One region of the Paraburkholderia sp. WC7.3g genome, then DNA from elsewhere that is predicted to be linked to it. Evidence: riboswitches for the same ligand, from Rfam matches in the RefSeq annotation. Region 1 holds a riboswitch; the other holds the start of a gene.

Region 1 (15,587 bases):
GAGTTGGTGACGCTGGATCAGGCGCTTGCCTTCGAAGTTCGGCGAGACGATCGTCGCAAAGAAATGCTGACCGTCGCCTTCGACTTCAAGATGCTCGCACGCGAGTCCAGCTGAAATGTACTGTTTGACCTGTTCGGGAGTCGGCAACATGTTAGAAGCTCCTCGTCAGTGGCGCAGCTTGTAGCCGGTAGCGAGCATGCGCATCGCCACGACGGCCAGCACCACGAAGAAACCGGCGACGATCGCGAGGCTCACCAGCGGGTCGATATCCGACACGCCGAAAAAGCCATAGCGAAAGCCGTCGATCATGTAGAAAAACGGATTGAGCCGCGATACTTCTCGCCACACCGGCGGCAGCGTATGCGTCGAGTAGAACACGCCCGACAGGAACGTGAGCGGCATGATCAGAAAGTTCTGGAACGCGGCTAGCTGGTCGAACTTCTCGGCCCAGATGCCGGCGATCAGACCCAGCGTGCCGAGGATCGCCGCGCCGAACATCGCGAAGACGATGATGTAGAGCGGCGCGGTGAACGCGAGCGGCACGAACCAGATGGTCACGATGAACACGCCGAAGCCGACACAAAGGCCGCGCGCCACGGCCGCGAGGACGTAGGCCGCGAACATCTCGTAGTGCGACAGCGGCGGCAGCAGCACGAACACGAGGTTGCCGGTGATCTTCGATTGAATCAGCGAAGAAGAACTATTCGCGAACGCGTTCTGCAGCACGCTCATCATCACGAGGCCCGGAATCAGGAAACTCGTGTATTCGACGCCCGGATAGACCTGCACGTGGCCGCGCAGCGCGTGGCCGAAAATGGTCAGGTAAAGCAGCGCGGTGATGACCGGCGCGAGTACGGTCTGGAACGACACCTTCCAGAAGCGCAGCAGTTCTTTATAGAACAGCGTGCCAAATCCACTGTAGCCGCTCATGCAAGCCCCTCGATCACTTCCGGACCGTTCATCACCTGAACGAATACGTCTTCGAGGTCGGCCTTGCGGACCTCGATTTCTTCGAATGTACAACCGGCCGCGCGGCATTGCGCGAGGATGCGCTCGACGTCGTCGTAGCTCGTCAGGCGCAGCAGATGCTGTCGGCCATTGCCGTTGCTCGCGCCGCTTTCCGCCTCGAGCGGACGCAGCTCGGCAGGTAGCACACCCTGCGCGAACCGCACGAACAGCTGCATGCCGGCGAAACGCTGCAGCAGCGTGCTGGTGCGATCGAGCGCAACGACCTCGCCACGGCGCAGCATCGCGATGCGGTCGCACAGCGATTCGGCCTCTTCCAGGTAGTGCGTCGTCAGCACGATCGTGTGGCCTTCGCGATTCAGGCGCGAGATGAACTTCCACAGCGTCTGGCGCAGTTCGACGTCGACACCGGCGGTCGGTTCGTCGAGCACGATCACCGGGGGACGGTGCACGAGCGCCTGCGCGACCAGCACGCGACGCTTCATGCCGCCCGACAGCGCTCGCATGTTGGCATCCGCTTTTTCGGTGAGATCGAGATTGGCCATGATCTCGTCGATCCACGCGTCGTTGTTGCGCAGCCCGTAGTAGCCCGACTGGATGCGCAAGGTTTCGCGCACAGTGAAGAACGGATCGAACACCAGCTCCTGCGGCACCACGCCGAGCGCGCGGCGCGCGTTGCGGAAATCGTCGACGACGTCATGACCGCGCACCGCGATGCTGCCTTCGTCGGCGCGCGCGAGACCCGCGAGAATGCTGATGAGCGTCGTCTTGCCCGCGCCGTTCGGACCAAGCAGTCCGAAGAACTCGCCTTCTTCGACCGTGAGGCTGACGCCCTTGAGCGCCTGCAAATCCTTGTAGCGCTTCTTGACGTTACGAATTTCTATGGCTGACATGATTATGGGCCGCGTGCGTCGCGGCGCCTCAAGTAGCCCCGATGGAGCCTGGGGACGAGCAAATGCTGGAAGAAACGGAACCGGGGCCGATTAGGGGGCCAGTTCAACGCCCCAAAAAAACGTTTGATTATAGGGCAAAAACTGGCACCCCCGGCTTGGCCGAAAGGAGGGAGACGACGCTAGAGGAGCGTCAATGTCGTGCTGACGCAACCATGCCGGAGGCGACTGCAGAGAGAAGTGTATCGACGCCGTAGGCCTGCGCGAGACTGGCGAGACCAGCCGGAAGATTGACGATTTCGAACTTGCCGCCACGCGCCGCCGCGGCCCGCACCCACGCGAGCAGTACGGCGAGCGCCGACGAATCGAATTGCGTGAGCGGCGCACAGTCGACGCCGCCCGCGCCCGCCGCGATGCGTTGCAGACCCGCCGCGAGCGTGGCCTTCGCGCTCTCGTGGGTCAGCGTCGCGCCGCTGTCGAAGCGGTTCGCGACCGCGTTCAGCACGTCGTTCACGACTGTTTGCCCGCGGCGAGCTGCTGATTGCGCTGCGTGAGGAACTGGATAAGTCCGTCCACGCCCTTCTGCTGGATCTGCTCGTTGAACTGCTGCTGATACGCCTGGATCAGCCACGCGCCGAGGACGTTGATGTCATACACGCGCCAGCCTTGCGGCGTCTTGTACAGGCGGTAGTCGAGTTCGATCGGCTGGCCGTTGTTCATCACGACCGAGCGCACCACCGTGTCGGTGTCGTCCGAGTTCATGCGGAACGGCTTGTACTGGATCTGCTGGTCGCGCACCTGCGCGAGCGCGCCCGAGTACGTGCGGATCAGCAGCATCTTGAACTGTTCGACCACCTGGTTCTGCTGCTCGGGCGTCGCGGTGCGCCAGTTGCGGCCCATCGCGAGCTGCGTGGTGCGGCGGAAATCGGTGTACGGCAGGATCTTTTCATTGACGAGCGCCGTGATGTGCGTGATGTCGCCCTGCTGGATCGACTTGTCGCCGCGAATCGCGTCGATTACCTGCTGGGTGACGGTCTTGATCAGCGCGTCGGGCGAGTTGGTGTCGACGGTTTGCGCCGAAGCACCGGCGCTGACGAACGAAAACAACGCGGCAAACAACGGAATCAGGAAGAATTTTTTCATATCGAGCTTTGCCTCAAAAATAGTGCAACGGTTTAAACCGACCTTATCACGCGAGTTCGACGGCGATCCATGCGCAAACTGCGAGAGTCGTATCGATCTGTTACGGCTGCACGTTCAATGCAATCTTAAGGACGGAAAGTTGAAGCGCGTGGGCGGCACAAACTGACCGGCCGGAATCTGGGTTTCGGGGCTGCCGTTCAGGTCGAGCGGCGGTGCTGCGGTGCCCGACGCGGCCTCGGGTGCCGACGCGCCCTGTGGCGTGGCCACGGCCGCGCCGGATGCAGGAACCGCCTTGGCCGCAGCACCCTGCGTACCCGCGGCGGCGCCTGCCGCGCCGGTTACGGCGCCGGCCGGCGCGCCTGCCGCCCCCGTAGCCGCGCCCGTCGCGGCACCCGTGTCGCCTTCCTCGTACTTCGGCAGCGGCGCTTCCTCGTCATAGCTCGGAAGTTCCTGCGGACGCCGGCGGTTATCCGACAACAGATACTGACGGCGCTGCAGATACGCATTCCGCACGAACGAGTATTTGTCGAGCGCCGCGGCTTCCAGCAGGTTGCTCGCGCCGAGCAGATTCGCGCGCGTGTTGACGATGTTCAGGCCATACAGCGCCCAGCTCAGGCCCGACGGACTGATGTAGCTGACCGGGTTCACGTAGTAATTGCCGATCGAGCCGACCGCGTCGCGCACCGTACTCGGCCCGAAAAGCGGCAGCACCAGGTAGGGTCCTGCCGGCACGCCGTAGTGACCGAGCGTCAGGCCGAGGTCGTTGTCGTGCTTCGGCAGCTTCGCGAGCGTCGCGACGTCGAACAGACCGCCGACGCCGAACAGCGTGTTGATCACGATCCGCATGACGTCGGACACGCCGTCCGCGATGCGCAGTTGCAGCAGGTTGTTCGCCGCGATGTAGACGTCGCCGATGTTCGAGAAGAAGTTCGTCACGCTGTCCCGAACCGGCTGCGGCGTGACCCGAACATAGCCCTGCGCAACCGGCTTCAGTGCGTACTGGTCGATCTTGTCGTTGACGGTGAAGATCGTGCGGTTCAGCCCTTCGAACGGGTCGCCCTTGGTAGGCGTCTGCACGGTCGTGCAACCGGCGAGCAGCGCAGCCGCCACGGCGACCTTGCCGAACTGTAGGACGCGCGCGCCGCTGCGCGGGGTCTGCAGTGTCGTCTGCATCTAGTTCTCCTTGTTGGCCTTACTGGGCGGCAGAGCCGGAAGCCGGCGCGCCCGGCGCCGGTGCGGGGGCCGAGGCAGCGGGCTTTGCCGCGCCGGAATCCGCGGCCTTGCTGTACAGGAACTGGCCGATCAGATTTTCCAGCACGATCGCCGATTGCGTCATCGAGATCGTATCGCCCGCCTTGAGCATTTCCGAGTCGCCGCCCGGCTCGAGTCCGACGTACTGCTCGCCGAGCAGACCCGAGGTCAGGATCTTCGCCGAGGTGTCTCTCGGAAACTGGTATTGCTTGTCGATGTCGATCGTGACGAGCGCCTGGTAGGCGTTGCTATCGAAGCCGATCGACGCGACCCGCCCGACCGTCACGCCGGCGCTCTTCACCGGCGCGCGGGGCTTCAGCCCGCCGATGTTGTCGAACTTCAGCTTGACCGGGTAGGTTGCCTGGAACGACAACGAGCTCATGTTGCCGGCCTTCAGCGCAAGAAACAGCAACGCCACGAAACCCAGCACCACGAACAGGCCGACCCAGAAGTCGAGAGCATTCTTTTTCATCGTCATCCCAAAGTGAATCCGCCGCGCCGTCGCCTCCAGCCGTGCGCGGCGCATCATGCGCCTCCGACAGCCGGCGCGCTGCGCGGTCTTAGCTGAACATCAGTGCGGTCAGCAGGAAATCGAGCCCGAGCACCGCGAGCGACGCGTACACGACCGTGCGGGTCGTCGCGCGCGACACGCCTTCCGGCGTCGGCTTCGCCTCGTAGCCCTGAAACAGCGCGATGAAGGTCACCGCGAGGCCGAACACCACGCTCTTGACGACCCCGGCGCCGACATCGCGCCACACGTCGACGCCGCTTTGCATCTGCGACCAGAACGCGCCGGCATCGACGCCGATCAGCAGCACGCCCACCACATAACCACCGAGGACACCGACCGCGCTGAAGATCGCCGCGAGGATCGGCATCGACACAATGCCCGCCCACAGGCGCGGCGCGATCACGACCTTGACCGGATCGACGGCCATCATTTCCATCGCGGTGAGCTGCTCGCCCGCCTTCATCAGGCCGATTTCGGCGGTGAGGGACGTGCCCGCGCGCCCGGCGAACAGCAGCGCGGTCACGACGGGCCCGAGCTCACGCACGAGCGACAGCGCGACCAGCAGCCCAAGCGCCTGCTCGGAGCCGTAGCGGTTCAGCGTGTAATAGCCCTGCAGCCCGAGCACGAAACCGACGAACAGCCCCGACACCGCGATGATCACCAGCGAATAATTACCGACGAAGTGGATCTGCTTGGTGACAAGACGCGGGCGGCGCAGCAGCGGAAAAAATTCGAGCACGAGGCGCAGGAAGAAGCGCGTCGCGTAGCCGGCGTTGCCGAGCCCGGTGATGACCGAGCGACCGATCGGACTGATCACGACTGGCCTCCGCCGATGCCAAAGTCCGCCGCGAGCGGCGTCTTGGCCGGATAGTGGAATCTGAACGGGCCGTCCGGCGCGCCGTCGATGAACTGCCGCACGGTCGGATCGGTCGACGCGCGCAGTTCGTCCGGCGTGCCCTCGGCGAGCACACCGCCGTTTGACAGGAAGTACACGTAGTCGGCGATTGCGAATGATTCCGGCACGTCGTGCGTGACGAGAATCGACGTGGCGCCGAGCGCCCGGTTCAGCGTGCGGATCAGGTTCGCGGTGATGCCGAGCGAGATCGGGTCGAGACCGGCGAACGGCTCGTCGTACATCATCAGTTCGGGGTCGAGCGCGATTGCGCGCGCAAGCGCCACGCGCCGCGCCATGCCGCCCGAAATTTCCGACGGCGGCAGGTCGCGCGCACCGCGCAGCCCGACCGCGTTGAGCTTCATCAGCACTAGGTCGCGTAGCAGTTCTTCGGGGAGATCGGTGTGCTCGCGCAGCGAGAAGGCGACGTTTTCGAACACCGACATGTCGGTGAACAGCGCGCCGAACTGGAACAGCATGCCCATCTTGCGGCGCAGCGCGTAAAGGCCTTCGCGCGTCTGCTCGCCGATGTCCTGGCCGTGGAACAGCACCTGGCCGCGCTGCGCACGCACGAGGCCGCCGATCAGCCGCAGCACCGTGGTCTTGCCGCAACCCGAGCCGCCCATGACCGCGACGACCTGACCGCGACGAAAGCGCAGATTCAGATTCGACAGGACGAGCCGGTCGCCGTAACCGAAGTCGACGTCGCGCAGCTCGAGTAAGGTCTCGGGATAGGAAGGCACCAAACTGACGATCCTTTTACAGGGAAGGCCGAATTATAGGGCCATCGTGCAAAAGCTGCCGTGAGGTGCCCCGTTCCTTGACTATGCCTGACGATTATTGCGTAAACATGTGTTGCAACGCGGAGACGGCGGCGGCCGGATCGGCCGCTTCGGTGACCGCGCGCACCACGGCCGCGCAGCCGACGCCCGTCGCGAGCACGTCCGGCAGCACCTGCAGATCGATCCCGCCGATCGCGACGAGCGGCACCACACCGTCGAGCAGCCGCACGTAGCGTGCGAGGCGCCGCAAGCCCTGCGGCGCGGTCGGCATCACTTTGGTGGTGGTCGGGAACACGGCGCCCAACGCAATATAGCTCGGACGGAAATGCAGCGCCTTCAGCATCTCGTAGAAGCCGTGAGTCGACAGACCGAGCCGGATGCCCGCCTCGGCCAGCGCGGACAGATCCGCCATATGCACGTCTTCCTGGCCGAGGTGTACGCCGTACGCGCCCGCCTCGAGCGCCGCCTGCCAGTGGTCGTTGATGAACACCTGCGCGTCGTGCGCGCGGCCGGCCGCCACGCAGCGGGCGATTTCGCGCTTCAGCGCGTCGGCGGGTTCGGCCGACTTGCGGCGCAACTGCACCGTCTTCACGCCGAAGCCGACCACCCGTTCGACCCAGTCCGCGGTCGGCAGCACCGGATACAGGCCGAGCTTTTCCGGGCAGCGCGGGAACACCTGGACGGGCGCCTCCGGCAGGCCGGTAACGCGTGGAAAGCGCGCGAGGTCGGCAGGGAACGCGTCGTCGGCGCGGGTTTCGTCGCCGTCGCGCCACGCGAGCGCGAGCACCAGCGCGTCGTGCGGATCGAAACCGCAGTCGAGGAACGCGGCCAGCGCAGGGATCCAGTCTTCCGCCAGATGCCCTTCGAGGCCGTATTTCTCGCCGCCCAGATGCAGCGTCGCGCGGTTTTCCGCGGCGACGATCACGCCCGCGCCACGCGTCAGCCAGCGCGCGATCTGCTCGCCGTGCTGCTGCGCGTCGGCGATGACGATCAGGTCGCCACCGTTCGGTTCATCGGGCGCGGTCAGGCAGATGCGCCACGGCGCGTGCATCGGCGGCCAGTCGCCGAGTCGCGCGCGGATGCGCTCGGCGGCCTCGATGAGTTCGTCGGCCGTCGGCCAAAATAGATCGCGATTCTTCAGCGTCAACGATTGAGTCATGCGGCACCTCCATCCTGATGCCAGAACGGCATGCCGACCACCGGCGTGCTCGCGTGCGCGCTCTCGCGCTCGGCCATCGGGCCCGCGAGGTACGCTTGCCGGCCCGCCTCGACCCCAAGCGCGAACGCCCGGGCCATTGCGTCGGGATGCGTTGCCTGCGATACGGCCGTGTTCAGCAGCACGCCGTCGAAGCCCCACTCCATCACCTGGGCCGCGTGCGACGGCACGCCGAGACCGGCGTCGACGATCAGCGGCACATCCGGCAGCCGCTCGCGCAGGACGCGCAGCCCGTACGGATTGATCACGCCCTTGCCAGTGCCGATCGGCGCGCCCCACGGCATCAGCGCCTCGCAGCCGGCATCGAGCAGACGGCGGCCGATCACCAGGTCTTCGGTGCAGTACGGCAGCACCTTGAAGCCATCCTTGACGAGCCGCGCGGCGGCCTCGATCAGGCCGACCGGGTCGGGCTGCAGCGTGTAGTCGTCGCCGATCAGTTCGAGCTTGATCCACTCGGTCTCGAAGATTTCACGCGCCATGTGCGCGGTCGTCACCGCTTCGCCGACGCTCAGGCAGCCCGCCGTGTTTGGCAGCAGCGGCACGCCGTGGCGCTTGAGCAGATCGAAGAAGCCGGCTTCGGCGTGGCCCTCGTTCATCTGACGGCGCAGTGCGACGGTCACCATGCCGGGACGCGCGGCGTCGATCGAATCGGACAGCGACTGCAGCGACGGGTAGCGCGACGTGCCGAGCAGCACGCGGCTCGCGAAAGTTTGACCGTATAGCGTCAGCGCGTCGGCGGTTTCGTGAGAAGTCATTTGCATCATCCTGGTTTGCCGCCGCGGCCTTGCGCCGACAGTGTTGCGGCAACGGGTTTTCGGCGACGGTTTTTTGGCGTCCGGTGGGCGACAGGCTGGCGCGAGCGCGCTCAGCCGCCCGCGACTGGCTGCACGACGTCGAGCCGGTCGCCCGTTTGCAACGCGCGCGCCGCATGCTGCGTACGCGCGACGAAATCACCGTTCAGCGCGACCGCGAACGGCGGACGCGCGCCAAAGGCGGCGAGCGCATCGGCGACAGTCGCGCCCTCGGGCAGCGACAACGGCTTCTGATTGATATGAATGTCCATGGTGTTCGAATACGGTTCAATCGATGGCGAAAGCGGCATCGTGTGCGGCACGAAGGCCGCCACGCTCAGGCCGGCTCCCGCGCGAATTCCTGCTGGAACAGCTCGCTCCAGCACGCGTCGCGCCGCCAGCCGGCGAATGCGTCGGCGTCACCGACGCGGCCGTCGAGCAGCGCGCTGGCGAAGCGCACGGCTTCGTCGGCGACTTCGGGCGCGATCATATAGCCATGACGGTACAGGCCGTTCACACGCAGCGTGCGCGCGCCGTCCCACAGCAGCGCGGGACGGTGATCGGGCAAAGTCGGCCGGCATTGCGAATTCAGCTCGAGGATGCGCGCCTCGCCGAAGCCCGGATGCACCGAAAACGCCGCGCTCAGCAACTCGAGCGCCGAGCGCACGCTGACGGGCGACATGTCCTCGCCCTCTATCTCCGTCGCGCCGATCACGTAAAGACCGTTCTGCTTCGGCGCGATATACAGCGGGTAGCGCGGATGCAGCAGCCGCACCGGGCGCGTCAGCTGCAGGTGAGGCGCATGCACGCGCGCAACTTCGCCGCGGATGCCGCGCAGCGTCGGCAGCACCGGCTTCGCGCCGAGCCCGCGGCAATCGATGGTGATGCCGGCCTCGGGCAGCGACGCGCCGTCGATCGGCGTGTTCCAGTGCGTGTCGACGCCGCGCTCGGCAAGCCCCGCCGCGAGCGCGGACAGCACCTGGCGGTTGTCGAGCTGGCCTTCGCGCGGCAGCAGCCACCCCTGGTTGAAGCGGCCGGCCAACGCGGGTTCGGCGGCGCCGAGCTGCGCACCCGCGAGCGCGATGAAGCCGCCGTCGAGCAACTCGGCCGGCGCGTTCGCGCGCACGCGGCGCTCAAACAGCGGCGCCTCGGTGCGGTCCGCGTGATGCCAGACGACCAGCGTGCCGTTGCGCTGGAAAAACACCGGCTCCGGCAGTTCGGCAAGCACACGCGGCCAGCTTTCGAGCGAACTCGCGCCGAGCCGCGTAATCAACGGTTCGGCGCTTGCAGCTTCGGCCAGCGGCGCGAGCATCGCCGCGGCGACCCACGCCGCAGCCTGCGAACCGGTGGCATCGCCGCGCTCGTAGAGCGCCACGCGATGCCCGTCGCCCGCGAGGCGCCACGCGACCAGCCGGCCGCACAGGCCGCCGCCGAGCACGGCGAAATCGGGTCGGGGGGAACGGTTCATCGCGTGCGCTCCATTCGATTACGGCGGGCAAGCCGGGAGCGGCACGGCACGCACGAGGCGGCGTGACGAAGAGAAGAATGCATGTCTGAAGAATAGGCGGTCATCGAGTCCTTTCCGTACGGCCAAAAAACGCACGTACCCAGGACGAAACCGGCGGGTGAAGCCGGCCGGTCACGGCGCGCGTATGTCAGATGCGCTCGCCGCCCGGCGGGGAATGGAAGACGGTTGCTTCCGGAAACTTCCCGCGCCGGTATTACCCGGATCGGGTGCAAAGGGTGTCTCTCAGCCTCGCCGCCCCGGCATGAAAGTCATGCCGCCTGTGGGCGAAGCACCCCTGTTTCGTCGCAGGTCATTAGACCATAAAAGGCGCGGCGCCCGCAAACCAGCGGTCCGCCGTCGCTGGCGCGATTTCGACCTGGCACCGTCCACCGTGATGCCGATGCGAAGCGGGCCGGCGCTCTGGCACAATGCCGTGATCGGTGCCGCGAAAACGCGGCGCGCGCGGCGCTGGTGGCCGCATGCGTGGCGGCGGCACCCGGGCGGGCACCGGCCCCGAAAATTAATTTTCGCTTAAGGGCGTCACGCCAGAATCGGGCGCCCGTCCGGACTCGCGTTCATCGAGCGCGATGGCGCGATGCCCGGCCAGGCATCGCAGACCCGCCGCAGCGGTGGCCCCGCAAAAGGGGCGGCTGTTCGCGGGATCGCCCGACATGGGTCAACCAGATCGGACCCGCACGCCGGATCGGCACTTCGGGTCAGCACTTCATCAGGACGCTCATGACACCACATACTTCCGCCAGCCCCGCGCTGCCGCCCGACGAAAGGGTCTCCGCCTGGAGCCTGATCAAGCCTTACTGGGTTTCCGAGGAACGAGGCATCGCGTGGGGGCTGCTCGTCACGATCATCGTGATGAACCTGCTCGTCGTCTGGATCAACGTGCGCCTGAATAGCTGGAGCAGGGACTTCTACAACGCGCTGCAGGCGAAGAACGTCCACGACTTCCCGCACCTGCTGATGATTTTTACCGGGCTCGCGTTCGGTTTCATCATCCTCGCGGTATATGGGCGCTATCTGCGCCAGATGCTCGGCTTTCGCTGGCGCCAGTGGCTGACCACCCGCTACCTGAACGAGTGGCTCGACGACAGCGCGTTCTACCGCATCGAGCGCGACCGTCTCGCCGACAACCCCGACCAGCGGATCAGCGACGACCTGCAGTCGTTCGCGACCACCACGCTGTCGCTGACGCTCGATCTGCTGTCGACCGTCGTCACGCTCGTGTCGTTCATCACGATCCTGTGGTCGCTCGCGGGCGCGTTGAGCATCTCGCTCGGCGGCATGCCGCTGCAAATCCCCGGCTACATGGTGTGGGCCGCCGCGCTGTACGCGGTGGTCGGCTCGCTCATCACGCAGAAGGTCGGCCATCCGCTCGTGTCGATCAACTATCAGGCGCAGAAAGTCGAGGCCGATTTCCGTTTCGGTCTGATCCGGCTGCGTGAGAACGCCGAGCAGATCGCGTTCTACGACGGCATGGAAACCGAGAAGACGAATGCGCGCACGCTGTTCGGCCGCATCCGCGATAACTGGTGGCAGGTGATGAAGTACACGAAGCGCCTGACCTTCGTGCTGAGCTTCTACGGCCAGATCGCGATCATTTTCCCGATCGTCGTCGCGTCGCCGCGCTACTTCGCGGGCGCGTTCACGTTCGGCGTGCTGATGCAGATCTCGAGCGCGTTCGGCACCGTCAGCGATTCGTTCTCGTGGTTCATCAACAGTTATACGAGCCTCGTCGAATGGCGCGCGACCGTGAACCGGTTGCGCGAATTCAAGCGCGTCGTGCATTCGCCGCGTCTGAAAGAGTCGGTGTCGCCGGCCACCGAGCATGGCGGCATCAACCTGCATTTCGTCGACAGCAATACGCTGACTACCGACAGCCTCAAGCTCGCGCTGCCGAATGGCAACCCGCTGTCGCGCATCCGCGATATCGCGATCCGGCCGGGCTCGCGCTGGCTCGTGCGCGGTCCGTCGGGCGCGGGTAAGAGCACGCTGATGCGCGCGCTGGCGGGCTTGTGGCCGTTCGGCGACGGCTCGATCGACGCGCCGGTCAACGCGCGCATGATGTTCATTCCGCAGGTCAGCTACATGCCGATCGGCACGCTGAAGGCGGCGCTCGCATATCCGTCGGCGGCGAAGGCCTATGGCGACGACGAATGCCGCGACGCACTGGTCACCTGCCATCTGTCGGAATACGCGGACCGTCTGCAGGAATCGGGGCACTGGACCCGCGTGCTGTCGCCGGGCGAGCAGCAGCGCTTCGCCGCCGCGCGCGTGCTGCTGCACAAGCCCGACTACCTGTTCCTCGACGAAGCGACCAGCGCGCTCGACGCGGAAAACGAGGCGCGGCTCTATCGGCTGTTCACGGAGCGACTGCCGAAGGCTGCGATCGTCAGCGTTGCGCATCGCGAATCGCTTGCGGCGTTCCATGACGAAACGCTCGACGTCGAGCGTTCGTCCGAAGCGGTAGCGGCGTGAGCGACGCGAGCGGCGCCCACGTCAGCGCGGCGCACGGCGCCGCTCCGCGCGCCGCGCTGATCACCGGCGAGGGTTCCGGCATCGGCGCGGCGCTCGCGCGGCCGCGTACGTCGAAGGCGCGCCACGTCACCGGCCAGGTGATTCACGTCGATGGCCGCTTGACGCCCGGTTAAGCATCGCCTTCGCGCCGGGGACCAGCCGGGGCAACATCCGGAAAGACATGAGAAGAGTTCGAAAGCATTTGCGAAGCGTGCAAGCTGTTCCGCGCTTTGAAAATGCCCGCGAGCGGCGACGATAGCCGTACGGGCCGCGCGATGCGCCGGCCTTCGTTGATGTCAGTCACGTCTTTCATCGCAACCGCTCTCCGGACTCCACGCCCATGCCACTCGCTCGCCGTGTTTCACCTTTGCTCCCGTCTTTGCTCCCGCGCATCGCGCTCGCCTGCGGCGCGGCGTTGCTGTTCACGAATGCCGTCGATGCCGCGCAAACGACCGAGCAGAGCCAGCCCGCCGACATCTGCGCCGCGCTCACGCACATCGTCGATGCGAGCGATTTCCGGCAACTGCCGCGCGAGAGCGCCGCGCAATTGCCGGGCGTCTCCAATACCGACGATTGCCGCGCCAGCCCGCACGCGTACGACTGCCACTGGCGCGCGCACTGGCAAGCCGACGGCGTGATCAACGATCCGCTCGAAGAACTCGGCGCCGACATCGCCGCCTGCTTTCCGCACGTCGTGCACGACGTCAACACACCGGTGCGCCAGCATTTCGTCGTGACCACCGACGCGCGCCGCGTGAACGTCACTGCGAGCGTGCAAAGGCAGAACGAACTGCGACTGCGCGTGACGCGCTAAGCGCGCGGCCGTCGCTGCCCTTGATGACCCATCGCTTTTTGTGACCGGGATCGGGCGCTGCCTCATGACCTCGTCGCCGACCGTGCGCGCGCCAGCGGCAACCAGGCGTTCGCGCCTGTGCCCGATTGCGGCGGCGATATGCCGGCGCCGTTGCGCGCGAGCCGCCGTCGCCGCCTTCGCCGCGACGCTGACGCTCGCGCTCGATGGCTGCGCCTGGACGCTGATCCAGGCCGCCGACGCCACCGGCTCCGTGATCCAGGCCGGCTACGCGATCGCGTCGAACTACTCGTCGCCGACCTTCGTCAACGGCCGGCCCGTGGATGTGCAGCACGTATGCATCGAAGTGAACCCGACGGTGTCGGTCGGCGATTTCGTGCCAGCGCTGCAGCTCGCGCTCGAGCGGCGCGGCATTCGTTCGGACGTCTACAATCCGGGCACCTCACCGGCTGGCTGCGAAGCGCGGCTCGTCTACAACGCAGCGATCGACTATGGCCGCCGCTCGTTCAGCGACGAATCGATCCAGTATCTGTCGATCATCGATCTGACACTGATCCAGAGTGGCCGCATTCTGGTCACCGCGCGCTATCAGACCGGCGGCCTGAACACCGACCGTTTTTCGTCGGCCTCGGTGAAGCTCGGCGGACTGATCGAGCGGATGGTCGTCGACCGTACCGTTTTTGCGCGGCCACAGCAGCAACAGCAGACGCTGCAAACCTCGCAGGCCTTCCCGCCAACCAACTGATACCCACGGCCTTGTTTTCGCTTGCACCGCCTTTCACCGGAAAGGATTGGAAAGCGGTATGCGCTTTGCGCGGCCCGCGCGCATCACTAAGATGACCTGAATGAACCAGACCATCCTGATCGTCGATGACGATCCCGTCGTACGCGAACTCGTCAGTGAATATCTGCACGGTCGCGGCTTCAAGGTCGCCACGCTCGAAAATGGCCTGGCGTTGCAGCGCAGATTGCAGCAGCAGCGTCCCGCGCTCGTCGTGCTCGACATCATGATGCCGGAACTCGACGGCATCAGCGCGCTGCGCGCCTTGCGTGTCGCCGGCGACGACATTCCCGTGATCCTGCTGACCGCGCGCGCCGATCCGATCGATCGCGTGATCGGCCTCGAACTCGGCGCCGATGACTATCTCGGCAAGCCTTTCGAACCGAGTGAACTCGTCGCGCGGATTCGCACCGTGCTGCGGCGTCGCGGCTCGATCGCGCCGGGCGCGCCAGAACAGCGCGCGCCCTACCATTTCGGCCGCTTCGAAGTGAACTTCCCCGCGCGCGAGCTGCGTCGCGACGGCGAACGCATCACGCTGCGTTCGAGCGAATTCGCGATGCTGAAGGTGTTCGTCACGCACGCGATGACCGTGCTCACGCGCGCGCAACTGCTCGAAAAACTGCACGGCAATAGCGAAGCGCATCGCAATCGCAGCCTCGACGTGTCGATCTGGCGTTTGCGCCGATTGATCGAAGTGGACCCGTCGGAACCGCGCTACGTGCAGACCGTGTGGGGACGCGGCTACGTGTTCGTGCCGGACGGCGAGATCGGCGCGGCCGAACGCGGGCTTGCGCCGCCGCTCGGTTAGCGGCGCCTGATGGTCGAAGCCGGTTGATGCGGCCCACGCGTCGCACGCGACCCGCGCGACCCGCGCGACCCGTGCGTCGCACGGAACGGGCAACGCGGCGCCGCGCGCACCGCACTGACGCGGCTGACGCTCAAAACGTCAGCGCGCTAAGAAACATCCTCTGCAGCCAGCCCATCGTCGTCGCATCGTTCACCATGCCGAGGCCCGCCTGTTCGATGCGCGCGTTCGCGACCTTGCTCGACGCGACGTAATTGCCTGCTTCGATATCCTTGGGATTGACGATGCCCGACAGCCGCAACCGGTCGCGGGTCCCGCTCATCGCGATCAGCTTCTCGCCCGATACGACGAGATTGCCGCCCGATACCGTGCCGATCACGGTCACGGCGAGCGTGCCCGTCATGCCGCTGATGTCGCTCAGGCTGCCCTGCCCTTTGTAGTCGGTGCTGGCCGAGCCGATGTTGAACAGTTTGGCGAGCCGCGCGGCGGCATTCGTCGACTGGTCCGCCGCGGTCGCGGTTATGCTGCTCGCGCGGTTCGCCGATGCGCTCGCGCTGTTGTTGCCGCTATACGATTCCGAGAGCCGAATCGTCAGTACGTCGCCGATGTGCTGCGCGCGCGGCGCCTCATACAACAGCAGCGGCGCGCCCGCCTGATAGATCGCGCCTTGCGTGTTGACGTTCAACGGCGCGGACGCCAACGGCGGCGCCAT
Region 2 (15,587 bases), 3.1 Mb from region 1:
CGCACATCGAGCAGAAATGCGCGACCTTGGCCGAATCCTTCGGCAACGTTTCGTCGTGGAATTCGCGCGCCTTGTCCGGGTCGAGACCGAGATTGAACTGATCTTCCCAGCGGAATTCGAAGCGTGCCTTCGACAGAGCGTTGTCCCGCACTTGCGAGCCCGGATGACCCTTCGCGAGGTCCGCGGCATGCGCGGCGAGCTTGTACGTGATGATGCCGGTCTTCACGTCGTCCTTGTTCGGCAGACCGAGGTGTTCCTTCGGCGTCACGTAGCACAGCATCGCGGTGCCGAACCAGCCGATCATCGCAGCGCCAATGCCCGACGTGATGTGGTCGTAGCCCGGCGCGATGTCGGTGGTCAGCGGCCCGAGCGTGTAGAACGGTGCTTCGTCGCACCAGTCGAGTTGCAGGTCCATGTTCTCCTTGATCAACTGCATCGGCACATGGCCCGGACCTTCGATCATCACCTGCACGTCGTGCTTCCACGCGATCTGCGTGAGCTCGCCGAGCGTCTTCAGCTCGCCCAGTTGCGCTTCATCGTTCGCGTCGTAGATCGAGCCCGGGCGCAGGCCGTCGCCGAGCGAGAAGGCCACGTCGTACGCCTTCATGATTTCGCAGATATCTTCGAAATGCTCGTACAGGAAGCTTTCCTTGTGATGCGCGAGACACCACTTCGCCATGATCGAGCCGCCGCGCGACACGATGCCGGTCATCCGGTTCGCCGTGAGCGGCACGTATTGCAGACGCACACCCGCGTGGATCGTGAAGTAGTCGACCCCTTGCTCGGCCTGCTCGATCAGCGTGTCGCGGAAGATTTCCCACGTCAGATCTTCAGCCTTGCCGTTGACCTTTTCGAGCGCCTGATAAATCGGCACCGTGCCGATCGGCACCGGGCTGTTGCGGATGATCCATTCGCGCGTTTCATGAATGTGCTTGCCGGTCGACAGATCCATCACCGTGTCGCCGCCCCAGCGGATCGCCCACGTCATCTTGTCGACTTCCTCGCCAATCGACGACGTCACCGCCGAGTTGCCGATGTTCGCATTGACCTTCACGAGGAAGTTGCGGCCGATGATCATCGGCTCGCTTTCCGGGTGATTGATGTTGTTCGGGATGATCGCCCGGCCGCGCGCGATCTCCTCGCGCACGAACTCCGCGGTGATTTCGGTGAGGCCGTTCGGACCGAACGCGCTCGCGCCGAATGCCTGTCCAGGGTGCTGGCGGCCCATCATCGCGGCGAGCTTCGCGCCGTTCGGGCCGCTCGTCTTCAGGCTCTCCAGATACTCGGCGCGGCGCTGGTTTTCGCGAATCGCGATGTATTCCATTTCCGGCGTGACGATGCCTTGTTTCGCGTAGTGCATCTGCGTCACGTTCGCGCCGGCGATCGCGCGGCGCGGCGTGCGATGCAGTCCCGGAAAACGCAGCTGCGCGGTGGCCGGATCGGCGGCGCGCTCGCGGCTGAAGCTGCTCGACAGACCGCTCAGCGGCTCGGTATCGCCGCGCTCCTCGATCCACGCCTGACGCAGCGCGGGCAAGCCCGCGCGGATGTCGATCTTCGCGTCCGGGTCGGAGTACGGGCCCGACGTGTCGTACACGTAGATCGGCGGATTCTTTTCGCCGCCGAAGCTGTCGGGCGTGTCGGCCTGCGAGATTTCGCGCATCGGCACGCGGATGTCCGGGCGCGAGCCGCTCACGTAGACCTTGCGCGAATTCGGCAACGGCGCGACGGCCGCCTCGTCCACGTGGGCTTCGGCGGAAATAAACTTCGGATTGGCGTTCATGTAAGTCTCCGTACAAAGTGGGGCGGCTAAGCAGGAGACTGAGATGGAAGTGGTCGGAAATCGCGCAGAGGTGAGGCCGTCGAGGCTGGGTGCGAAATCCGTACGCTTCCCTGCGCTGGCATTATCCAGATCAGGTTCAAAGGGTATTTCTCACCCACGCAACACGGACCTCCAGCTCCGCGCTACGCAGGACCCCCGCGTTAGCAGCGCACACGATACACCGCCCGCGCACGGTTTGGCAACCTGTCCGAATGGATCAAAAGATTGATCCAGACGACGTCACACGCCCCTTATTCTTAATTTGAGAACGCATCGGACAGGGCAACTTACAGTGGCAGAACAGCCGGCTTACAGCGAAAAATCGTCGGCGGCTTCGGGCTGATACAGGATCTTGTGGAGCTTGAGCACTTTCTGATCGCCGCTGGGTGGCGTGAAGCGGATGCTCTCGCCGCGGCGCGCGCCGAGCAGCGCGAGGCCTGCCGGCGAGAACACGTTCAGGCGTCCTTGCGCGAAATCCGCGTTCGGCGGATAGACGACGGTCCACGTCATCTGCTCGCCGCTCGCCGTGTCGATCAGCGTCGCTTGCGAGTTCATCGTGACGACGTCGGCGGGGATGTCGTGCGAGTCGACGATCACCGCGCGTTCGAGCACGTCGTCGAGCATGTGCTGCAGCTTGGCGTCGGCGGCCGCGAGTTTCTCGAGGCGGGTCACGTCGAGTTCGGTCAGATAGCAGGTTTTGATCTTCTTCATCATCAGAACTCCAGATAAGACCGGTGAAGAAAGGCCGCATGCAACGACCCAACCGGGGTGGTTGGCGGATCAGTGAGCGAATGGGAAAGCCCGGAGCCCGGCGACGCGGCCCTGGGTGTCAGCGGGCTACATCAGCGAGGGCGCCGGGCGGCGTGAAGCGGGAGCGTTGGGGACGTCTCGCCGGCGCTGTGCGGGGCGCCGCTCGCGCGCGCGCAGCCGCCTGCGCGGCGTGGGCGCAAGCGGGCGAGAGCACGAAAAGTCGGACGGCGCAGAGAAGTCACGGGCAAAACAACCAGGTGTCGACAGAAGAGCGAATCGGAGGTGTCGCGGAGGTGTCGCGCGACAAAACCGGAGGTCGCGCGGCAGCAGCGAGACGAAAGGTTCATGTTAGCACGCTGTCTCGCGCACTTCTGTTCGCGGCGTCGCGCACCATCGATTTGTCGTTTTTGCGCGGTGCCAGATGAAAGTGACGGGGTCCGCATTGCGTTCAAGCCAGTCGGAAGATTGCCGTTAAAGAAAGTGCAGCGAAGGCCGCGCTCCGGCGAAGCGATTCGCGGGATGGCGCATGAAGGGCGCGAGGCGACTCGCGCCGGTTGACCGGAGTGAGGTGCACATGAAAGCGGAAAGAAGGCGGTGGCGAACGGTCGGTCGCACGATCGCGGTGGCGGCGTTGCTCGCCGCGCCGCTGGCGGCGCCGGCGGCATCGACGGTGACGGGCGGGGTGATCCGCTTCGTAGGCAGGATCGTCGCGCCGCAGATGCAGTTCAGCATGGATACGGCGCCCACGGGCGTCGCTGTCGATAGCGTGAGCGTGGCGGGAGAGCGCTTCTCGCGCACGGTGACGTTCAGCGCGCCACCGGGTGTCGTCAGCGGGGCCGACGTCGCGCTCGAAGTGAACGGCAACACGCAGTCGCGCGATCGGGTGGCGGCGCGTTTCGTCGATGCCACCGGGCACGTCACGACGGCCCGCGACGGCCACTACGCGGTCGGTCGCGCGGGCGGGCTGCTGTCGCTGAACGCGCAGCGTACTAATATCGACACGCGCGTCACGGTGGTGGTCAGTTACGACTGAGTCGCCGGCGAGAGTTCGCTCGCGCACCCCACGCCGCCCACGCCGGAAAAAATTAAAAGAGCCTGTCATAACCGGCCGCGCGGTTCGACAAACGTGCACATTACGATCGGAGCACGTCATGTCGACCGCGCACAGTCGCTCGATACTTCAGCGCTTTACGTCTTTTTCGGCACCCGCTGCCGGTCTCGCGCTGCTTCTGCTGAGCGGTTCTGGCATCAGTGCGGCCGACGCGGCCGGTCCCCAGTGCGCCACGCACAGCCCCGCGCACAGGATGGCGCTGGTCGAGCTGTACAGCAGCGAGGGCTGCGACAGCTGCCCGCCCGCCGACCGCTGGCTCGGTCAATGGAAAAGCGCGGGCGCCGCGCACGGCGTCGTGCCGCTCGCGCTGCACGTCGACTACTGGAACAGCCTCGGCTGGACCGACCGCTTTTCACAGCATCGCTTCACCGAACGTCAACAGACGCTGACCCATCTCGGGGGCGCGCACACGATCTATACGCCGGAAGTCTTCGTCGCGGGCCGCGAGCTGCGCGACTGGTCGCGACGCGACAGTTTCGAGCGCCGCATCGACGAGCTCGTCGCGGAACCCGCGCAGGCGAGCGTCGCGCTCGCGCTGAGCCCGCATGCGCCAGGCGCGTTCGATGTCGATGCGCAGTTCAGCAGCACGGCCGCAGCCACCGCGGGTCCGTTGAGCGCCTATCTCGCGGTCTATGAGAACGCGCTGACCTCGCAGGTCGGCGCGGGCGAAAACCGCGGCGCGACGCTGCATCACGAGCGCGTCGTGCGTGCGTGGTTCGGGCCCGTGCCGCTCGTCGCGGGTCATGCGCGGATTCGGCAGGATATCGACGTACACGATGCGCCGGACGACGTGAAAGCCGCCCCGATCACCAACGTCGACGCCGCCGCCGATCGCTTCGGCGTGGTCGCCTTCGTCGAAAGCGACGCGAGCGGCGAAGTGCTGCAAGCGACCGACCTTACCGCGTGCCGTTGATCGACATCGCGCACGCCGCATTTTCCACCGCTGCTCGAGGAGAGCCCCATGGCCATGCCCCACGCGTTGCGCCCCAGCGCACCCGCCGCGCCCGCCGCGCCCGCCGCACCGAAGCGCGGCGTCATTCACCCGCTGTGGCTGCGCATCACACATTGGCTGAACGCGCTCGCCGCGATCGTGATGATGCTGTCGGGCTGGCGCATCTACGACGCGTCGCCGATCTTCCCGGCGTTCAGCTTTCCGGCCGCGATCACGCTGGGCGGCTGGCTCGGCGGCGCGCTGCAATGGCACTTCGCGGGGATGTGGCTGCTGGTGATCAACGGCCTCGTGTATATCGCGCTGAATCTCGCGAGCGGCCGTTTCTGGCGCAAGTTTCTACCGCTGACGCCGCGCACGGTGCTGCGCGATTTCGTCGCCGCGTTGCGCGGGAAGCTGTCGCACGACGATCTGCGCGTGTACAACGCGGTACAGAAATTCGCCTATCTGTTCGTGATCGCCGATCTGATCGTGCTCGTGCTGTCGGGGCTCGCGATCTGGAAGTCGGTGCAGTTTCCGCTGCTGCGCGAACTGATGGGCGGCTACGACAACGCGCGCGTCGTGCACTTCAGCGCGATGTCGCTGCTGGCCGCGTTTCTTGCCGTGCATCTGGCGATGGTCGCGCTGGTGCCGCGTTCGCTGCTCGCGATGCTGCGCGGACGTTGAGCCGCGGCCAATCCTGCTGATGCACAACCAAACGCAACGCGAACCCGTTACGGAGAGCGAATCATGGACAAGCCGATAGAAAAGCCGATTGACAAGCCGGCGGGCCGACCCGCGCAGCGAGTCAGCCACACGCTCGACCGCGCATCGATCCTGCTCGACGCGAAGCGCGAACTGGCGATGCCGTCGCGGCGCCTGTTCGGCAAGCAGCTATTGACGCTCGGCGGCCTGTCGATGCTGACCGGCTGCTCGTTGAGCGACGACGCTTCCGTGAACCGTTTTCTCACCGCGGTGTCGCGGCTGAACGATCGCGCGCAGGCTGCGCTGTTCGATCCGAAGCAGCTCGCGCCGACCTACACCGAAGCGCAGATCACGCGGCCGTTTCCATTCAACGCGTATTACGGCATCGACGACGTGCCGCACGTCGACGGCTCGGACTATCAATTGAAGCTGAGCGGCCTCGTAACCGGCCAGCGCGTGTGGACGCTGCCCGAGCTGTACGCGCTGCCGCATGCGGAGCAGATCACGCGACATATCTGCGTGGAAGGCTGGAGCGCGATCGGCCGCTGGGGCGGCACGCCATTCAGCGATTTTCTGCGGCGCGTCGGCGCGGACACGACGGCGAAGTACGTCGGCTTCAAATGCGCGGACGACTACTACGAAAGCATCGACATGCCGACCGCTTTGCATCCGCAAACGCTGCTGACGTTTTCCTACGACGGCGAACGGCTGCCCGCGCAATACGGCTACCCGATGAAGCTGCGCATGCCGACCAAGCTCGGCTACAAGAATCCGAAGCACATCGTCGAAATATTCGTCACCAACACGTATCCCGGCGGCTATTGGGTCGACCAGGGCTACAACTGGTTCGGAGGCTCCTGACGCATGCGGGCGCACGCTCGCTTGCGGCAGCGGCTTCGGAAGCACGCCGGCTGTCGCCGGCTTCGATTCATCCACTACCAAGGAGTCATCCCATGAAGAAGATTGCAATCACCACGATCGCGTTGTTGATGCTGGCAAGCGGCGGCACGGCCTTCGCGCAGGCGAGCGGCGCGATGTCCAACGATGAGATGTCGAAGAATGCGATGTCGAAAGATTCGATGTCCAAGGACAGCATGTCGAAGGACGGCATGAAAAAGGACACGATGAAGCACGACTCGATGAAAAAGGGCGGCGACGCGATGAAGCACGAGGCCTCGGGCGCGATGGGCAACTGAGTGCGCGGCCACGGTGCTTAGCGCTCCTGCCGATGCGCGAGCGCGCATCGAAGGGATGCGGAACTGAATGCAAGCCGGGGATGCCTCCCCGGCTTTTCTGTTGCAGGAACACCAAAAAGTTACGATTCTGTCGCGCGGCGTACTCGGCGCTTACTGCATAATGCGGTGCGCGTCGCGGCTTGGCCAGCCTTGCCGCCGCGCATCGCGGCCGCGCCGCGTCGTGTCGTTTCGAGCGATGCTGCCGCCACAGCCGTTTCTGGCGCTTCCGGCGCCGCCCATCGTCTTACCGTTCCACCAACATGTCCGCCAGCCTCGCCCGTCCGACCGCATCGCCGATGCGGTGCCCGCCATCCCGCCCCAAAGGTATCGACGCAGGCTCGGCGCCTTGCGGGCATCGAGCGCATCGCGCGGGTCGAGTGGCGACGGCGGGCTGAACGCATGTCGCCGCAACGCTCAGTTTTTTCTCCGCGTGGCTGGCCGCTGCGTTTGCCGCAGTCGCGCAACGGGCAGATCGCGCTCGCGCTCGCCGTCGTTTATCTGGTGTGGGGCTCGACCTATCTCGCGGTGCACGTCGCGCTCGGCTCGTTTCCGCCGCTGCTGATGTCGGGCTTGCGCAACCTGTTCGCCGGCATCGGTCTGTTCGTGTTCGCCGCGCGCCGCAAGCCGATCTGGCCGGGCCTCGCTGAAATCCGCAATGCGGGCCTCGTCGGCACGATGCTGGTCGGTCTGTCGAGCGGCATGCTCGCGTACGGCATGCGCACGGTCGGCACCGGCACCGCCGCCGTGATGGTCGCGACCGTGCCGCTGTTCGCGACCGTGATCGCGGTCGTCGCCGGACGCAAGATCGGCCGCGGCGAATGGTTCGCGGTCGGGCTCGGGCTCGCCGGTATCGTGATTCTGAGTCACGGCGACAGCACGCCGGGCTCGGCGAGCGGCAGTCTCGCGATTCTGTGCGGCGCGCTGTTCTGGGCCGGCGGCGCGCATCTGGCCGGGCGGCTGAAGCTGCCGTCGGACCTGTTTGTGTCGACCGCACTGCAGATCGGGCTCGGCGGCGCGATCTCGGCGCTGGTCGCGTGGGTGTCGGGCGAGCGGATGCTCGAGCTGCATTTTCTGCCGCTCGTCGCGTTTCTGTATCTGATGCTGATCGGCACGATGGCCGCGTACGTCGCGTACGGTTTTCTGATTCGCCACACGAGCCCGATCATCGCGAGCAGCTGCATGTACGTAAATCCGGTCGTCGCGGTCGCGCTGGGCGCGCTGCTGCTCGGCGAGCCGGTCACGCGCTCGACGGTGATCGCGACGATCGTGATTCTGATCAGCGTCGGCCTGTCTTTCTGGTTCGATTACCGGAAGAAGGGCAGCGCCTGATAGCGGCGCGGGTTCCGGTCGAACCGCGCGCCCGCTTTCAAAGGCCCGCCGTCCCCGCTGATTGCGCAGACGTGTAAAGCCCAGCTCGAGCTCGGCGAGTCAGTATGGGTAAGACGTGCAGGGACCGTGTAAGTGGGGAGCCGCACAAACGTACCCCGCGCGCCGTGCCCGAGCGCCGACGAAAAATTCTAAATCCCGGTAATCCGTTGAACCGCAAGACGTTCGTCAGTTTCCGCACGCCAATGTTAGCGCCACGGCACAGCCATTGCTGATTGCGGGCGTCCACCGACAGAGACGCGCCAACCGACAAAACCCGCGCGCCTGCGGCGTGGACGGGAGGGGGCGAGCGCGAGGTTTCCCGCGCTCGCCCACGTGTCAATGGGAGATGGGCGTCATGCCCGACATAAAGACAGGTGAACACAATGAAAATGATCCGAACCATGGTGGCGGTCGTTGCGACCGCGGCGGTCCTGAGCGCATGCGGCGGCGGGGGCGGCAGCGATACAGGCAAGGAGCTTGGGTTGACCAATCCCGAGATCCACTTCATTCACGCGATTCCAGGCGGACCCGCGGTCGACTTCCTCGTCAACGGCAGCGCGCCATCCGGGCAAACCAACGTCTCGTATAAAGGCGTGACCAACCTCACCAATATCGACACGGGAGCGACGAGCGTCGCGTACGCCGCGACCGGCACGAAGACCGCGCTCGCGAGCGGTAACTTCCCCGATGTCGCGAAGGGCCACGTGTACACCGTGCTCGCGTTGCCGGGTCTGTCCGCGCCGGACATCGGCCTGATCGACGATCCGTTCGACAAGGGCCTGCTGTCCGGTAGCGCGCGCGTGCGCGGCTTCAACGCGTCGGCGAACGCGACGGACCTCGACCTCTACCTCGTCCAGGCCACCGCCACCAGCATCACGAGCGTGTCGCCGACGATCCCCGGCGTGTCGTTCAAGAACGCGGTGCCGGCGAGCGGCCAGGATTCGATCTACGTGTCGGGCGGCCAGTACGTGCTGATCGCGACCGTGGCCGGCAGCAAGACGCCGATCTTCCAGTCGAACCCGTTCTCGCTGGCGAACAACGCCGACTGGCTGATCACGTCGGTGCCGATCGCGGGCCCGCTGAGCCAGCTGGTGCCGGGGCAGATTCATCTTCTGATCGCGCAGAACGGCAACACGAGCACGCCGAGCGTGGAACTATCGAATACCTTGACCGGGCAATGACGAGGGCCGCCGATCGCCGGATGAGCGTCGTGGCCCGAGCGTCGATAGGCCGCACGCGCTAGCCAGACAATAAAAGGACTTCGGACGATCGGAAGTTGGGGGGGACGGCACGGCGATCCACGCGAGTGGGTCGCCGTTCTGTTTTACCGCGTTCCGACAACGCTTCGCGTCGAAAGCCGGCAAGCAAACGAATCATAAAAAAGGCCCGCCTCGGCATCCCGCGACGGGCTCTCCAACTCCTGCTGCCATGTGCCGGCTTATTTCGCTTTCTCCGCCTCGTTCGTGATGGCGTGGCCACCCTTCGAAATGTCCTCGCCCGCGCCCGCCATCGTGTTGCAACCCGTGACAAGCATGGCGGTTCCTGCGAGCACAAGCAAAGCGATCAGTCGAGTCATGAAAGTTCTCCTAGTCGAGAATGCATCGGTTGATGTCGTCCGACCGGGGCCATGCCAGTCGATGAGGTCTCGATCCGGTTTCGAACCGGCCTGATTGCATGGTAAAAAAAGGGCAGGGGCGGCGCTGTCGGCCGTGCCGCGATTTTGTTGTAGGCGTGCTCCGGTGTTTGCGTCGGCGCACTCCTACAGCGGCTCCGCGGCGCCGCGCCGGGACCCACTCAGACGGGGCTTTGCGACGAAGTGGTCGGCGCGGCCGGCGACGCCAGCGGCAGATCGACCGAAGGCGTCGCGGTGCTCGCGCTCGGCATCACGACGTCGATGTCGGTGCCGTTCAGCGCGCCACGGCGGATCTCGAAGCGCCCGCCATGCGCGGCGACGCGCTGGCGCATGCCGAGCAGGCCGTGCGTATGCGTGCGCTTCAGATCGGCCGGCATGATGCCGACACCGTTGTCCGCGATATGCAGCGCGACCTCGCCGTCGCCGACCCGCAATGCGATTCCGACCTTCGAGGCGCGCGCGTACTTCGCGGCGTTCGTCAGCGACTCCTGCGCGACGCGAAATAGCGCGATCTCGGTCTGTTCGTCGAGCTGGACATCGTCGGCGGGCAGGTGCAGCTCGAGCGTCCAGTTGTTGCGCTGCGCGGCTTCGTCGGCGAGCGTGCGCAGCGCGGTGACGAGCCCGAAATTGGCGAGCACGGTCGGTCGCATGTCTTCGATGATGCGCCGCTTCAACGCGATGCCCTGGTCGAGATTGGCGAGCGCGCGCTGCAGCTTGTCGGCGATGTCCGGCTCGCTGTCCTTCAGCTTGCGGCGCGCCCACGCAACGTCCATCCGGCAGGCGGTCAAAATCGCGCCGAGTTCGTCGTGCAACTCGCGCGCGAGCTGCGTTTTTTCGTTTTCGCTGACCGCCTGCAGATGCCAGCCGAGCGCTTCGAGCTGGCGCGTGCGCTCATTGACGAGCTGGTCGAGTTCCTCCTGCTGCGTAATCAGCTGACGCTGCGCGCGCGCCTGCCGGTCGATCTGGATGCCGAGATTGCGAAACAGCAGAATGAACAGCACGATGTTCAGCGCCGACAAACCCGCCGCGCACAGCGTCGACAGCCGCTGATCGGCGCGGCTCGCGGCCAGCGCGTGCTGCGCGCGACGCTCCTCGTTGTCGCGCAACAGCGTGAGCGTGCTGTCGATCAGCGACGCGTCCGCCGGATTGACGTCGCTCGCGGGCCCGCATACGCCGAGATCGAGCGGATGTGGCGCCGCGCGCTGCATCGCGGCGGCGCCCGCGCCGATGCGCGCGTCGATCAGCGCGAGAATCTGCGTGAAGCTGGCGAGTTCCGCGCCGTCCGCGCGGCCGCCGCGATAGAAGTGGTCCAGCTGCTGCGTGGTGTCGCGGATGCGCGTGGCGCTCGCGCAGAATGCGTGGGCGGACGCGTCGTCCTTCGTCAGAAGAAACCGGTTCTGTTGGGCGTCCAGACGCGCCAGGTCACTCGCGAGCGTGCTCAGTCGCACGGTGACGTCGCGCGCTTCGAGCGCGGTCTCGTACTCGGCGGTGATGCGCTGACGCGCGGTCTCGAGAATCACGAGGCCGCCCACCGTGATGACGATCGCCACCGTCATCGCGATCGCCCAGCTGCGATTGCGCATCCAGTCGGCGAGACGCGCCGTCGCGCGCGCGCACTGTTGTTCCGGCAGGTTCCGCACATTCGACACTTTCGGCTCCAGAACGGGCATCGACGCCAGCATCGCGCGAAACCGCGCGCGTAACGTCGTCGTAATCCAATGTAAGCGGATTCTCACACGAAAAACGGCGGACGTCGGAATGCGCGCGGCGCCGCGCATCGATAGCATGGATCCGATCGTTCATTCAATGTTTCGGGAGGCGGCCATCATGCTGAAGTGGGCACTGTTCTTCGCGATCATCGCGGTGATCGCGGGTCTTCTCGGCTTTACCGGCATCGCGGCCGGCGCGGCGGCGATCGCGAAGTTCCTGTTCTTCGTCTTTGTCGTGCTGTGCGTGGTGTTCCTCGTGCTGGGCTTCGTCGTGACGAAGAAAATGATCGATTAGCGCAGCCATCGCCGTGGTGGCGGGCCGCGCCTTGTTAGCAGGCGAGCAGTTTGCTTGTAGTCGATGTGAAGGCCAACAAAAGGGAGAAATGCCATGCTTCACTATGCCATCGTCTTCTTCGTGATTGCGATCATCGCGGCGGTGTTCGGCTTTACCGGCATCGCGGCCGGCGCGGCCGAAATCGCGAAGATCCTGTTCTACATCTTCCTCGTCGTGTTCGTGGTCACGCTGCTGCTCGGCGTGTTCCGAACCTAGCTGGACCGGTCTGGATGAACGCGATACATAGGCACGTAATACGTAGGCAGGCAACAAGGCGCGCGGACGCGAGGCGTTTGAATCTTCCTGATCGAGACGCCCGCGCCCGAAGCGCCGTCGGTCCCATCGGCGCATCTGCGTGATTCATGCCGATGCGCGATTCCCCGTACCGGATAAAGGAGAAGTTCGATGACAAAGCAATCTGGCGCCCATGGCACGGCATCGCAGTCCAGCGGCTCGTTCGTGATGGACTTGCAGAAGATTCGCGACGATGCGCGCAAGCACATATCGGACGGTCCCGTCACCTCGAGCTATGGCGCCGACCGCGACACCGTGCTCAAGCTGCTCAACGACGCGCTCGCGACCGAGCTCGTCTGCACGCTGCGCTACAAGCGGCACTACTTCATGGCGAAGGGCATCAACTCGGAAGCGGTGGCGACCGAGTTCGCCGAGCACGCGAGCGAGGAACAGGAGCATGCCGACCGCCTCGCCGAGCGCATCGTGCAACTCGGCGGCGCGCCCGATTTCGCGCCGGATCGCCTGAAGACGCGCGCGCATTCGGAATACAAGGAAGGCACCGATCTGACCGACATGATCCGCGAGAATCTGATCGCCGAGCGCATTGCGATCGATACGTATCGCGAGATCATCCGCTACCTCGGCGACAAGGACGTGACCACGCGCCGGCTGTTCGAGGAGATTCTGTCGGTCGAGGAAGAGCATGCCGACGATATGGCGGATCTGCTGTCAGGTCGGGAGTAGCAGCGCGGGAGTAGCAGCGCGAAGCGATAGGAGCGACTCCCTTTGCAACGGATACCCAACCGATGATTCGAGTGCTGATAGCTGACGATCATGCGATCGTTCGAGGTGGTTTCAGACAGTTCGTCGCCGACGAGCCGGACATGTGCGTCGCCGCCGAGGCCGCGACCGGCGAGGAAGCGATCGGCCTCGTGCGCGAGCAGGCATTCGACGTCGTGCTGCTCGACATCGCGATGCCTGACAAGAACGGCATCGATACGTTGCGTGTGATCAAGCAGGTGCGTCCCGAGCAGGGCGTGCTGATTCTATCGGGCTATCCCGAGAGCCAGTACGCGATCAATCTGCTGCGTGCGGGCGCGAACGGTTATCTGAACAAGGACTGCGAGCCGGAAGAAATCGTGCGCGCGATCCGCTCGGTCGCGCGTGGGCATCGCTATCTGTCGGAGGCGGTTGCCGATACGCTGGCCGACAATCTCGACAAGCCCGCCGCTGGGCGTCCGCATGAAGCGCTGTCGGAGCGCGAATTCCAGATCTTCCGCAAGCTCGCGGCCGGCCAGTTGCCGACCGCGATCGCCGAAGAGCTGCATCTGTCAGTCAAAACGGTGAGCACGTATCGTGCGCGGGTGCTCGAGAAGATGCGTCTCGCGAACAACGCGGACCTCACGTATTACGCGATCAAGAACGGCCTGATCGAATGACGGACGATCGAGACATCCCGATGAACAGCGAACCGAACCCCGCTACCGAGCCAGCCAACCGCGCGCCGTTGCGCGTGCTGCTGATCGAGGATTCGCCGCTGATCCGCCGCAGTCTCGTCGAGGCGATCGATGCGTCGGGCCTGCTGCGGGTGGCCGCTTACGCCGATTCGGCCGAGCAGGCGATCGCGTTGCTCGGCGACGAAGCGTTCGACGCGGTGATCGTCGATTTGCAGCTGAAGCAGGGCTCGGGCGTGCCGGTGCTCGCGCATCTGCAGCGCGAGGGGCTGATCGATTCGATGTTCGCGGCGGTGCTGACCAATCACGCGTTGCCCGCGTACCGCGAGCGTTGCGAGCAGTATGGCGTGCGGCACTTCTACGACAAATCGTTCGAGTTCGATCGCGTGCTCGATGCGCTGCATGAGTATGCGTTGGGGCGGGGCGGCGGGGTGTAAGAATCTGCGCGGGCGGATGTATCTAGTCAGGTTTCCACGCTCCGCGCTTCATCGCTTCTTCGAGCATCCCAAGGGTAAGCGAACGTCCACCCAGTAATTCTCGCGCGCTGGAACTGAACGGGGATTTCAATGCGGCGGCGACGATGTCGCGCTTTCGCATGTTGGCGGATGGAACGTGGTAAGCGACGTCGAAATCGCGCAGGTCCACATGGAAGCGCTCAGCCCATGCCTGCATCACCTCGACGATTTTCGCTGGCTCCCAATCCAGATCGTGATACAGATCCATGTCGCGGGTCAGCTTGTCGTCGAGAGGCAGCCCGGCGGGAGTGCGCATTTCGCGGATGAACTGAGCGAGATCGAGCCATACATCGTTCATTACAGACGATCCTCCGGTTTCACCAGGCGGTTATATGCATTAACCGTCTTGTAGCCGATTATTGCCACGTCAGATGCGGTGATTATCCACCCCACTCCGGGAATTGCTCGACCGACGAATACGCCCAGATGGCTCGTCAACTTCACGCGCAGTAGTACGACGCTGGTCCATGACGTGAAGGTAGGCAGAATTCGATGCTTTAACTCGAAGGGCAATAGCGAGCGGGATAGCTTCGACGCCACTGACGTGCCTTTTACCGCCCCGCCAAATTTGCCTCGCGTCGGAATGAAGCGCGAGCCTGCGACGATCATGGCGGCACCGACGGCATCGCTGATCCCGATTTCGGCCATGGTTTCATCCACGGCGATTAGAAGGAAAAGTTGCGAAGGGGTTAGTTCGCTGTGTATTCCGTAGTTATATGTATTCGACATACCGGCGTGCAGACTTGATCGGGCAGGGGACGACGCGTAACACGTCTATGAACAATGGCGCGAGTCTTCGACTCGTGCCACACCGGTCCGTTAAGCTATCCAGTAACGACGAATTATGAAATGGGCGCAGGATGATTCCGCGCGACGGAATGCGACAGGCGTTGCCAGGCTGCCCCCAGCGGTGGCAAATCGACAAGCCGGTTCTTATCCGGCGCTGGTCAGCCTGATATCAATGCCCAGCCCGCGCCGGCAACCGCAAATGATTCCACGCGCCGAGCCCGGCAAACACGATCCCCGCGATACTGACGCCGATCCACCCGAACACCGGCCATACGATCGCGCCGACACCCGAGCCAAGCGCCCCGCCGATGAAATACGCGACCATGTAGACGGTATTCACGCGGCTGCGCGCATCGGGCTTCAACCCGTAGATGCGCGACTGATTCGAAATCTGCGCGGCTTGCACGCCAATGTCGAGAATGATCACGCCGACCACGAGGCCCGCGATGCTCTTTGCCGACGCGCCGAAAATCACGAACGCAATCACGACCAGCACCAGCGACACGGTGATGATCGCGCGCGGTCCACGCCGGTCGGCGAACTTGCCGGCGAGCGGCGCGGCCAGCGCGCCGGCCGCGCCGACGATGCCGAACAGCCCCGCCGCCTGCGGCCCGAGATGAAACGGCGCGCCCGCGAGCAGCAGCGCGAGCACCGACCAGAAAATGCTGAACGCCGCGAACAGCGCCGCACCGGTCAGCGATGCCTCGCGCAGCGCGCGATGCTCGGTCACCAGATGCCACATCGACACGAGCAGCTTGCCGTACGGCAGCGTCGAGGTCGGCTGGCTCTTCGGCAAACGCAGGATGATGACGACCGCGAGCGCGAGCAGCGCGACGACCGATGCGCCAAAGACCGCGCGCCAGCCGAAGTATTCGGCGACGATGCCCGCCGCGGTCCGCGCTAGCAAAATGCCGAGCAGCAGGCCGCTCATCACGGTGCCGACCGCGTGGCCGCGCTCGGATGGCGGCGCGAGTTCGGCCGCGAACGGCACGGCCTGTTGCGC

The links. Region 1 has a riboswitch for thiamine pyrophosphate ahead of OKW43_RS11790 (FAD-dependent oxidoreductase). Riboswitches for the same ligand answer to the same signal wherever they lie in the genome.
Region 2: linked by a shared signal. The riboswitch ahead of thiC (phosphomethylpyrimidine synthase ThiC) and the one ahead of OKW43_RS11790 (FAD-dependent oxidoreductase) in region 1 are both predicted to bind thiamine pyrophosphate.

Annotation. Positions count from the first base shown of each region.
Region 1 is NZ_JBNDMA010000002.1:79,180-94,766, forward strand. It holds gene OKW43_RS11730 (BolA family protein) at 1-150, opposite strand, end outside; gene OKW43_RS11735 (ABC transporter permease) at 166-930, opposite strand; gene OKW43_RS11740 (ABC transporter ATP-binding protein) at 927-1,859, opposite strand; gene OKW43_RS11745 (STAS domain-containing protein) at 2,050-2,370, opposite strand; gene OKW43_RS11750 (MlaC/ttg2D family ABC transporter substrate-binding protein) at 2,367-2,999, opposite strand; gene OKW43_RS11755 (MlaA family lipoprotein) at 3,114-4,172, opposite strand; gene mlaD (outer membrane lipid asymmetry maintenance protein MlaD) at 4,192-4,722, opposite strand; gene mlaE (lipid asymmetry maintenance ABC transporter permease subunit MlaE) at 4,811-5,578, opposite strand; gene OKW43_RS11770 (ABC transporter ATP-binding protein) at 5,575-6,399, opposite strand; gene thiE (thiamine phosphate synthase) at 6,491-7,594, opposite strand; gene OKW43_RS11780 (thiazole synthase) at 7,591-8,406, opposite strand; gene thiS (sulfur carrier protein ThiS) at 8,517-8,714, opposite strand; gene OKW43_RS11790 (FAD-dependent oxidoreductase) at 8,780-9,910, opposite strand; TPP riboswitch at 10,133-10,256, opposite strand; gene OKW43_RS11795 (ABC transporter ATP-binding protein/permease) at 10,688-12,439, shown strand; gene OKW43_RS11800 (hypothetical protein) at 12,436-12,612, shown strand; gene OKW43_RS11805 (hypothetical protein) at 12,819-13,292, shown strand; gene OKW43_RS11810 (hypothetical protein) at 13,357-14,034, shown strand; gene OKW43_RS11815 (response regulator) at 14,135-14,878, shown strand; gene OKW43_RS11820 (flagellar basal body L-ring protein FlgH) at 15,009-15,587, opposite strand, start outside.
Region 2 is NZ_JBNDMA010000002.1:3,204,039-3,219,625, reverse strand. It holds gene thiC (phosphomethylpyrimidine synthase ThiC) at 1-1,780, opposite strand, end outside; TPP riboswitch at 1,870-1,987, opposite strand; gene OKW43_RS26180 (GreA/GreB family elongation factor) at 2,129-2,530, opposite strand; gene OKW43_RS26175 (hypothetical protein) at 3,144-3,602, shown strand; gene OKW43_RS26170 (DUF1223 domain-containing protein) at 3,721-4,593, shown strand; gene OKW43_RS26165 (cytochrome b/b6 domain-containing protein) at 4,642-5,295, shown strand; gene OKW43_RS26160 (molybdopterin-dependent oxidoreductase) at 5,371-6,174, shown strand; gene OKW43_RS26155 (pentapeptide MXKDX repeat protein) at 6,267-6,509, shown strand; gene OKW43_RS26150 (EamA family transporter) at 6,948-7,877, shown strand; gene OKW43_RS26145 (DUF4397 domain-containing protein) at 8,300-9,097, shown strand; gene OKW43_RS26140 (entericidin A/B family lipoprotein) at 9,355-9,492, opposite strand; gene OKW43_RS26135 (sensor histidine kinase) at 9,711-11,219, opposite strand; gene OKW43_RS26130 (DUF1328 family protein) at 11,377-11,553, shown strand; gene OKW43_RS26125 (DUF1328 domain-containing protein) at 11,647-11,808, shown strand; gene OKW43_RS26120 (ferritin-like domain-containing protein) at 11,998-12,570, shown strand; gene OKW43_RS26115 (response regulator) at 12,633-13,265, shown strand; gene OKW43_RS26110 (response regulator) at 13,286-13,717, shown strand; gene OKW43_RS26105 (DUF1493 family protein) at 13,740-14,093, opposite strand; gene OKW43_RS26100 (STM2901 family protein) at 14,093-14,524, opposite strand; gene OKW43_RS26095 (MFS transporter) at 14,754-15,587, opposite strand, start outside.